Piscinibacter sp. HJYY11: one gene and its partners. The protein of the gene in region 1 interacts with the protein of each later gene in a pairwise test. Links are inferred from orthologs where the notes say so. Each region holds a gene or a part of one and is shown on either strand. Other genes may lie near its edges.

What was found.
Region 2: the proteins of glnL (region 1) and glnK interact in binary tests that used the Escherichia coli proteins (3 or more experiments, as listed by UniProt). The link is inferred for Piscinibacter sp. HJYY11 from one-to-one orthologs.
Region 3: the proteins of glnL (region 1) and JI745_RS03910 interact in binary tests that used the Escherichia coli proteins (3 or more experiments, as listed by UniProt). The link is inferred for Piscinibacter sp. HJYY11 from one-to-one orthologs.

The regions. Positions count from the first base shown.
Region 1 is NZ_JAERQZ010000002.1:129,449-132,594, reverse strand. The notes cover bases 153-3,146. They hold glnL (nitrogen regulation protein NR(II)), read right to left. Parts: upstream 2,206-3,146; coding sequence 1,099-2,205; downstream 153-1,098. Other genes in these bases: glnA (type I glutamate--ammonia ligase), read right to left, coding at 2,896-3,146; JI745_RS24365 (hypothetical protein), read right to left, coding at 2,202-2,735; ntrC (nitrogen regulation protein NR(I)), read right to left, coding at 153-1,060. Also shown: more of ntrC, read right to left, coding at 1-152.
Region 2 is NZ_JAERQZ010000001.1:3,637,800-3,640,934, forward strand. Bases 2-2,984 are described here. They hold glnK (P-II family nitrogen regulator), read right to left. Parts: upstream 1,671-2,984; coding sequence 1,332-1,670; downstream 2-1,331. Other genes in these bases: JI745_RS16915 (ammonium transporter), read right to left, coding at 2-1,302; JI745_RS16925 (TorF family putative porin), read right to left, coding at 1,697-2,461. Also shown: more of JI745_RS16915, read right to left, coding at 1-1. UniProt on the Escherichia coli protein: Involved in the regulation of nitrogen metabolism. Regulates the activity of its targets by protein-protein interaction in response to the nitrogen status of the cell.
Region 3 is NZ_JAERQZ010000001.1:864,650-867,569, forward strand. The notes cover bases 73-2,840. They hold JI745_RS03910 (P-II family nitrogen regulator), read right to left. Parts: upstream 1,742-2,840; coding sequence 1,403-1,741; downstream 73-1,402. Other genes in these bases: JI745_RS03895 (RDD family protein), read left to right, coding at 73-359; JI745_RS03900 (diacylglycerol kinase), read left to right, coding at 392-769; JI745_RS03905 (TIGR00730 family Rossman fold protein), read left to right, coding at 766-1,350; JI745_RS03915 (NAD+ synthase), read right to left, coding at 1,777-2,840. Also shown: more of JI745_RS03895, read left to right, coding at 1-72; more of JI745_RS03915, read right to left, coding at 2,841-2,920. UniProt on the Escherichia coli protein: P-II indirectly controls the transcription of the glutamine synthetase gene (glnA). P-II prevents NR-II-catalyzed conversion of NR-I to NR-I-phosphate, the transcriptional activator of GlnA. When P-II is uridylylated to P-II-UMP, these events are reversed.

The DNA of each region.
Region 1 (3,146 bases):
GCACGTTGCCGGGGAAGTCGAACTGCATCAGCCGGTTCAGCGCTGCATCGGTGATGCGCTTGGCCTCGATGCCAAGCTCCTTCGCGCTCTTCTGCAGGAAGAAGCGCGCGAGGGCCGGCACGTCTTCGCGCCGCTCGCGCAGCGCAGGCAGGCGAAGGCGGATCACGTTGAGGCGGTGGAACAGGTCTTCGCGGAAGGCGCCGAGCTTCACCCGTTCTTCGAGGTTCTGGTGGGTGGCAGCGATCACGCGCACGTTGGCCTTGAGCGGGTTGTGGCCACCCACGCGGTAGAACTGGCCGTCGCTCAGCACGCGCAACAAACGCGTCTGGAGGTCGAACGGCATGTCGCCGATTTCATCGAGGAAGAGCGTGCCCCCGTCGGCCTGCTCGAAGCGGCCGCGGCGCGTGGTCTGGGCGCCGGTGAAGGCACCGCGCTCGTGGCCGAAGAGTTCGCTCTCGAGCAGGTCCTTCGGAATGGCCGCGGTGTTGATCGCGACGAACGGGCCGCTCGCGCGCGGGCTGTGCTTGTGCAGCGCGTGGGCCACGAGCTCCTTGCCCGAGCCCGACTCGCCGGTGATGAGCACGGTGACGACGCTCTGGCTCAGGCGGCCGATGGCGCGGAAGACGTCCTGCATCGCCGGCGCCTGGCCCAGCATCTCGGGCATCGCGGCCATGCGCTCGTCACGCACTTCCTCGCGCATGCTCTCGTCGACCGCGCGGCGGATGAGCTCCACCGCCTTGGGCACGTCGAAGGGCTTGGGCAGGTATTCGAAGGCACCGCCCTGGAAGGCGCTCACGGCGCTGTCGAGGTCGGAGTAGGCCGTCATGATGATGACGGGCAGGCCGGGCGCTCGCTCCTTGACCTTGGTGAGCAGCTCGATGCCCGAGCCGCCCGGCATGCGGATGTCGGACACCAGCACCTGGGGCTGGTCTTCCTCGAGTGCGGCGAGCACGTCGCGCGGGTTGGTGAAGCTGCGCACCGCGAGTTCTTCGCGCGCCAGCGCCTTCTCCAACACGAATCGGATGGATTGGTCGTCGTCAACGATCCAGATGGGTTTCATGCCCTGCCTGTTCTGGTGGCCGCTGACGAGGCGTGAAGCTACGGCAGCGGTATCACGATCTTGAAAATGGTCTGACCCGGCTCACTCGCACATTCGATCACGCCTTGATGCTGCTGCACGAAGGTTTGTGCGAGTGTGAGCCCCAGACCCGACCCGCCATCGCGTCCTGATACCAAGGGGTAGAAGATGCGATCCCGGATCGACTCGGGGATGCCCGGGCCGTTGTCCTCGATATGCAAGTCCAGTGCCAGTCGATAGCGCTGCTTGCCGAGAGTGACCTGCCGTGCGATGCGGGTGCTCAAGGTGATGCTGGCGTCGCCCTGGGCGATGCGCTCGGTGAGCGCCTGGGCGGCGTTGTGGGCGATGTTGAGCACGGCCTGGATCAGCTGCTCGCGGTCGCCGCGGAATTCGGGGATGGAGGTGTCGTAGTCGCGGCGGACCGTGAGCCCGCGGGGGAATTCGGCCAGGATCAGCGCCCTCACCCGCTCGCACACCTCGTGGATGTTGACGTCGCTCACCACGTGGGGCTTGCGGTGCGGAGCCAGCAGCCGGTCGACCAGCGCCTGCAGGCGGTCGGCCTCCTGGATGATGACCTGGGTGTATTCGGTGAGCGCGCGCGACTCGACTTCCATCTCGAGCAGCTGCGCCGCGCCACGGATGCCGCCGAGCGGGTTCTTGATCTCGTGCGCCAGGTTGCGGATCAGCTCTTTATTGGCGGCCGCCTGGCCCAGGGCGCGCTCCTCGCGGTCCTGGCGCGTCTGCTGCTCGATCTCGACCAGTTCCACCAGCACCTGGTCGCCCCGGTCCATCTGGTTGACGATCACGTGCACCGGCAGGGGTTCGCTGTGCAGCGAGGCCGGCCGGCGCAGCAGCGCCTCGAAGCGGCTGGTGGCGAAATCGTTGCGGGCCACGGCGTCGACGGTGTCGCGCACGATCTGTGCGTCGACGAACCAGTCGAAAAGCGAGCCCCGCAGCACGCTGCGCCGTGACAGGCCCAGCACGTGCTCGAAGGCGGCGTTTGCAAAGAGGCAACTGCCCTCGCGGTGCACCACCGCGACCATCGTGGCGAGGTGGTCGAAGGCCTCGTAGGCCCGGGTCTGCGCCGGGGTCAACGCCGGCTGGGTGGTCGTGGACGCGGCGCTCACTGCAGCTTCGGCGAAGCGTCGGAGGGCGGAGGCTGCTTCCCGAGCTCGCGGCGCAGGGCCGCGACGTCGTTTTCCTTGCGGGCGATGGCGGCCTTCATCTCGGCCACGCGGTCCAGGTACTTCTGGTAGTTGCGCTCATCGCCACGGCGCTCGGGCTCGCCGTTGTTGAAGTCCTTGCGCAAGCTGGCAAGCTGCTCCTCTTCGCGCTTGAGTTCGGCTTCGAGGATGCGGCGGGCATCGGAATCGCGGTTGCGCTGCTCGGCGGAGTCGACCTTTTCGCGGCTGGCCGCCGGCGGCACCGGCGCACCGGCGGTCGGCCGCGGCTTGGGCGACTGGATGACAGTGATGGGGGCGCCCTCGAGCGTGCGGCAGCCCTTGTCGCGGGCCTCCTTGGCAGAGAGCGCGTCGGTGTACAGCGGCGGGTTGCCCGGGCAGCGGTAGACGGGCTTGTCGCCCTGGGCCCACGCGGGCGACGCCGCCGCCAGGGCCGTCAACAGGGAAAAAGAGAACCGGGAGCGCGCTGATGTCATGTGTCACCTCTGCCCTGTAACGCCAGCGCCCGTGCGCAGGGTGACAGGACAAGCCTTGCGATTGTGTCCGATTGCCGTCTCCCGATGCACCAAAAGAACGAGGGCAAAAGAAAAGGGACGGCGGCTGCCGTCCCTTTCGAGCCATCGGAACCGGGGAGGTTCAGAGGCTGTAGTACATGTCGAACTCGACCGGGTGCGTGGCCATGCGGAAGCGGGTCACTTCCTGCATCTTCAGCTCGATGTAAGCGTCGATGTAGGCATCGGTGAACACGCCACCCTTGGTCAGGAACGCGCGGTCCTTGTCGAGGTACTCGAGGGCCTGGTCCAGGCTGTGGCAGACGGTCGGCACCTTCGCGTCTTCCTCCGGCGGCAGGTGGTAGAGGTCCTTCGTGGCGGCTTCGCCCGGGTGGA
Region 2 (3,135 bases), on another replicon or contig:
GGCCGTGACCCAGTCGCCGACCAGGCCGGGGCCACCCAGGGCCTGCGTGTTGAACACGCCGGTCAGGATGGCGCCGACGATGCCGCCGACACCGTGCACGCCGAACACGTCGAGCGAGTCATCCGCGCCGAGCAGCTTCTTCAGGCCGTTGACGCCCCACAGGCAGGCGAAGCCGGCGACGAAGCCGATCACGATCGCGCCCATCAGGCCGACGTTGCCGGCAGCCGGGGTGATGGCCACCAGGCCAGCCACGGCGCCGGAAGCGGCACCCAGCATCGAGGCCTTGCCGCGCATCAGCGCTTCACCGATCGACCAGGCGAGCACCGCCGCGGCCGTGGCCGAGAAGGTGTTCATGAAGGCCAGCACGGCGCTGTTGCCTGCTTCGAGCGCGGAGCCGGCGTTGAAGCCGAACCAGCCCACCCACAGCAGCGAGGCACCGACCATGGTCAGCGTCAGCGAGTGCGGGGTGAAGGCTTCCTTGCCGTAGCCCACGCGCTTGCCGATCATGAAGGCACCCACCAGACCGGCGACGGCGGCGTTGATGTGCACCACGGTGCCGCCGGCGAAGTCGAGCGCGCCCCACTGCCAGATCAGGCCGGCCTTGGCGGTCATCGCGTCAGCCACTTCCTTGCTGGCGTAGGCGTCCGGGCCCATCCAGAACCAGACCATGTGGGCGATCGGTGCGTAGCTGAAGGTGAACCAGAGCACCATGAACAGCAGCACGGCGCTGAACTTGATGCGCTCGGCGAAGGCGCCGATGATCAGGCAGCAGGTGATGCCGGCGAAGGTGGCCTGGAAGGCCGCGAACAGCAGCTCGGGGATGTAGACGCCCTTGCTGAAGGTGGCCGCCATCGCGAAGGTGCCGGCGCTCGAGTCGAACAGCCCCTTCATGAACAGCCGGTCGAAGCCGCCGATGTACGCGTTGCCTTCGGTGAACGCCAGGCTGTAGCCGTAGATGCACCACAGCACGACGATCAGCGAGAAGGTGACGAGCACCTGCATCAGCACCGACAGCATGTTCTTGCTGCGCACCAGGCCGCCGTAGAACAGCGCGAGGCCGGGCACCGTCATCATGATGACGAGCAGGGTGGCGACGATCATCCAGGCCACGTCGCCCTTGTTGGCGACGGGGGCCGCCGCGGCGGGTGCCGAAGCGGCTTCGGCGGCCGAAGCCGCAGCAGGTGCAGCGACGGCTGCCGCCGAGGCAGCCGCCTCAGGGGCCGAAGCCGCCTGGGCCATCACGGCCCCGCTGAAGCCCAGGACCGCGAGGCCCAGGGCGAGGGTTGCAATGAGTTTCTTCATGGTGGGTTGTCTCTCGTTCGTCTTGTGCGTCAGAGGGCGTCCTTGCCCGTCTCGCCGGTGCGGATGCGCACCACTTGCTCCAGCGGCGAGACAAAGATCTTCCCGTCGCCGATCTTGCCGGTGCGTGCAGCGTTCTCGATGGCTTCGATCACGCGGTCGATCAGCGCGTCGTCGACGGCCGCCTCGATCTTCACCTTGGGCAGAAAGTCCACCACGTACTCCGCGCCGCGGTACAGCTCGGTGTGGCCTTTCTGACGGCCGAAGCCCTTGACTTCGGTCACCGTGATGCCTTGCACGCCGATGGCGCTGAGGGCTTCACGCACTTCGTCAAGCTTGAAGGGCTTGACGATGGCAGTCACCATCTTCATGGTTCTCTCCAGTGGTTACGGGTGGGTTAGAAGGTTCGCTTGATGCCGAAGAACACGCCGTCCTTGCCGAGGTTGGCGCCACTCGGGTCGTAGTAGGCATGGCCGTTGATGTTGGCCGGGACGGTCTTGGTGTTGGTGCCGACGAAGGAGAGGCTCACCACGGTGCCCGAGATGTCCTTGCTGAGCGTCAGCGAGTAGTCGGTGTACGAGAGCGTGCTGGTGTAGCCCTTGACCTTCTGGTAGCCGACGTGCGGGGTCAGGCTGAAGCCCTCGGGCAGGCTGAAGGTGGCGCTGAGGTCGAGGTAGCCGCTGCCCTTGCTGTCGCGGTTGCCGAAGAGGTTGCTCGTCGAGTGCGAGTACTTCAGCGTGGCCGGGCCGTAGGTGACGGCGCCATACACCTCGGTGGTGTTGGGATCGTCGTAGACGCTGCTCCAGGCCGGGGTCTCGGCGTCCGGGTAGATGTACTGCAGCACGCCGACGTCGAGCGTCAGGCCCGACACCACTTCCTTCTTCCAGCCGGCGTAGACGTCGATCTCGACGGTGGAGTCACCGCCCGAGTCGCGGATCCACTTGATGGTCGAGCCCCAGGTGCCGATGTAGAAGCCGGCGGGCAGCGCCAGGTCGGCGCCGAACTGCAGGGCCGGCTCGAAACGCGTCTGGGAGATGCCGCGGTAGCGGTAGTCGGTGACCGCGCCGAGGTTGAAGCTGAGCGGGCTGGCGTCTTGGGCAAAGGAAACGGCAGGCAGAGCCGAGCCCAGGGTGGCCAGAACCAGCAACGACTTTTTGAGCATGTAGTGTTCTCCGCGTTCAGAGTGGGTTTGGGGGCGGAGCCACGGTTTGCAGCTTTTGTGCCATGGTCGTTTTGGGGCGTCTCGCCCCAAAAGCGGATTGGCCCTCTCTGTTTCGCTCCAGTTCGGTGCCAAAAGCGGTTCTGCGGGTCGGTTTGGCACGATGGCGGTGCAGATCCGACCTTTGCGGGATGGCCGGCGCTTGGTGCCTGCGGACAATGCGTCCGCATCAAAACAAGGCGGCGCAGCCGCCACGCAGGGAGAAATGCATGTCACTGGCGGTGATTCACAGCCGCGCGCTCGACGGACTGGCGGCGCCCGAGGTCACGGTCGAGGTCCATCTGGCCAACGGGCTGCCGAGCTTCACCTTGGTGGGCCTCGCGGACACCGAAGTGAAGGAGGCGCGGGAGCGGGTGCGCGCCGCGCTGCAGAACAGCGGACTCGAGTTTCCGTTCAACAAGCGCATCACCGTCAATCTAGCCCCCGCCGACCTGCCGAAGGAAACTGGCCGCTTCGACCTTCCCATTGCGCTCGGCATCCTGGCCGCCAGCGGCCAGGTCGATGCGGCGCTGCTGGGGCGCTACGAGTTCGCGGGCGAGTTGTCCTTGTCGGGCGAGTTGCGCCCGGTGCGGGGCGCGCTGGCGATGGGGCTCGCGCTCAAGCGCAGCGTCGGGGCG
Region 3 (2,920 bases), on another replicon or contig:
TGCAGATCGTCGGCGTGGCCGTCTGGGGCCTCTATTTCGTGTGGTTCTGGACGCGCCGCGGCCAGACCTTGCCGATGCAGACCTGGCGCATCAAGGTCGTCACCGCGACAGGTGCCCCGTTGACCGTCACGCGCGCGGCCCTGCGCTTTGCTGCCTGCGCGCTCTGGATCGCACCGGCCTATCTCCTGGCCAAACTGAACCACTGGTCTGCAACCACCGAGCTCACGGCTGTCGGCATCGGCATCGTCGTCTACGCGTTGCTCTCTCGGCTCCATCCGCAGCGCCAGTTCTGGCACGACGCGCTGTGCGGCACACGCCTCGTCACCACGCCGGACCCCCGGCGCCCCGCCACGACATAGACCGTCAAACTTGCCGGGCACAATCGTCGCCCATGAGCAATTCCTTCAAGGGGCGCACCGGCCTGGACCGGATCATCCGCGCCACGGGTTATTCGTTCGATGGCCTCAAGATGGCCTACCGCGGGGAGAGCGCCTTCCGCCAGGAGACGTGGCTCGCCCTCGTGCTGATCCCGGCCTCGTTCTGGGTCGGCCGCGGCTGGGTCGAGGTGGCCTTGCTGGCCGGCAGCGTGCTGCTGGTGATGATCGTGGAGCTCTTGAATTCGGGCATCGAGGCCGTCGTCGACCGCGTGTCGTTCGAGTGGCATGACCTTTCCAAGCGCGCCAAGGACCTGGCCAGCGCCGCCGTGTTCCTCTCGCTCGTGCTGTGCGGCAGCGTCTGGGCAGCTGCCCTGTGGCACCAGTTCCCGTGAGCACCTTCTCGCTCTGCGTCTACTGCGGCTCCAAGGTCGGGCACCAGCCCGGCTATGAGGCGGCAGCGCGCCACGTCGGCACGCTGATCGGCGAACGCGGATGGCAACTTGTCTACGGCGGAGGCAACGCCGGGCTCATGGGCGCCGTCGCCAACGCGGTGCTGGCAGCCGGCGGCCGCGTGGTCGGTGTCATCCCGAAATCGCTGATGGACCGCGAACACGGCCACACCGGCCTGCACGAGCTGCACGTGGTCGACACCATGCACCAGCGCAAGCAGATGATGGCCGAACGGGCCGATGCCTTTCTGGCCCTGCCCGGCGGCATCGGCACCTTCGAGGAGTTGTTCGAGGTGTGGACCTGGCGCCAGCTTGGCTACCACGACAAGCCGGTCGGCCTGCTCAATGTCGAGGGCTACTACGACCAGTTGCTCGCTTTTCTCGACCAGAGCGTCGCCCAAGGGTTCGTACCGGCGGCACAACGCCCGCTGCTGCAATCGTCCGCCGACGCCGTCGACCTGCTGGAGCGCCTGGCGCGCGATGCGAAGATGGCCACGGCTCCCGACGACTACCGAAAGATCTGAAAAGAAAAAGCCCGCTCGCAGCGGGCTTCTTTCCGGCGGGGAGCCAGTGCGTTCAGACCGCGGCTTCGTCCGTCTCGCCGGTGCGGATGCGCACCACCTGCTCCACTGCGGTGACGAAGATCTTGCCGTCACCGATCTTGCCGGTCTTGGCGGCCTTCACGATGGCTTCGATGCATCGATCAACATCGCCGTCTTTCACCACCACCTCGACCTTCACCTTGGGCAGGAAGTCGACGACGTATTCCGCGCCGCGGTACAGCTCGGTGTGGCCCTTCTGGCGGCCGAAGCCCTTGACCTCGGTCACGGTGAGACCGGTCACGCCGACCTCGGCGAGGGCTTCACGCACTTCTTCGAGCTTGAAGGGCTTCACGATCGCGGTGATCTGTTTCATGGAGGACTCCGAGGCAACAAAAGGATGGACGTAGTTTAAGCGCGGAACTTCGACGTGATGGGATAGCGCCAATCCCTACCAAAAGCTCGATGGGTAATGCGGATGCCCACCGGCGCCTGGCGGCGCTTGTACTCGTTGATCTTGATGAGGCGAGTGACGCGCTCCACGTCGGCCGGAGAAAAGCCCGCCGCGACGATCTCGTCGATGCTCTGGTCCTCTTCCATGTAGCGCTGCAGGATGGCGTCGAGCACCTCGTAGGGAGGCAGGCTGTCCTGGTCCTTCTGGTCAGGGCGCAGCTCGGCCGAGGGCGGGCGCGTGATGATTCGCTTTGGAATGATCTCGCGCCCCTGCGCGTTGCGCCAGGCAGCAAGGCGGTACACGAGGGTCTTGGCCACGTCCTTGATCACCGCGAAGCCGCCGGCCATGTCGCCGTACAGCGTGCAGTAGCCGGTCGCCATCTCGCTCTTGTTGCCGGTGGTCAGCACGATGGAGCCGAACTTGTTGGACAGGGCCATCAGCAGGATGCCGCGGATGCGGGCCTGGATGTTCTCTTCGGTCGTGTCTTCCTTCAGGCCGGCAAATTCAGCGGCCAGGCTTTGCCGGAAGCTTTCGAACATCGGCACGATCGAGATCTCGTCATAGCGCACGCCCAGGCGTTCGGCCATGTCACGCGCGTCGATCCAGGAGATATCGGCCGTGTAGGGCGACGGCATCATGACCGTGCGCACCTTGTCGGGGCCGAGCGCATCGACGGCCACCGCCAGCACCAGCGCCGAGTCGATGCCACCGCTCAAGCCCAGCAGCACCCCGGGGAAGCCGTTCTTGCCGATGTAGTCGCGCACGCCGGTCACGAGCGCGCCCCAGGCCTGTGCCTCGATCTCGGGCACCGGCGCGACGGCGCCGCGCACCTCGCTCGCACTCACCTCGACCACCAGCAGCGACTCCTCGAAGAACGGCGCCCGTGCACCAACCTGCCCCGTCGCATCGAGGGCAAAGGACGCGCCATCGAAGACGACCTCGTCCTGCCCGCCGCTCAGGTGCGCATAGAGCACCGGCATGCCAGTGTCTCGTGCGCACAGCCGCATGCGCTCTTCGCGCTCGGCCACCTTGCCAAGGTGGAAGGGCGACGCGTTCAGCACGCACAGCACCTGTGCACCGGCCGCCTTGGCCGCACGCGGC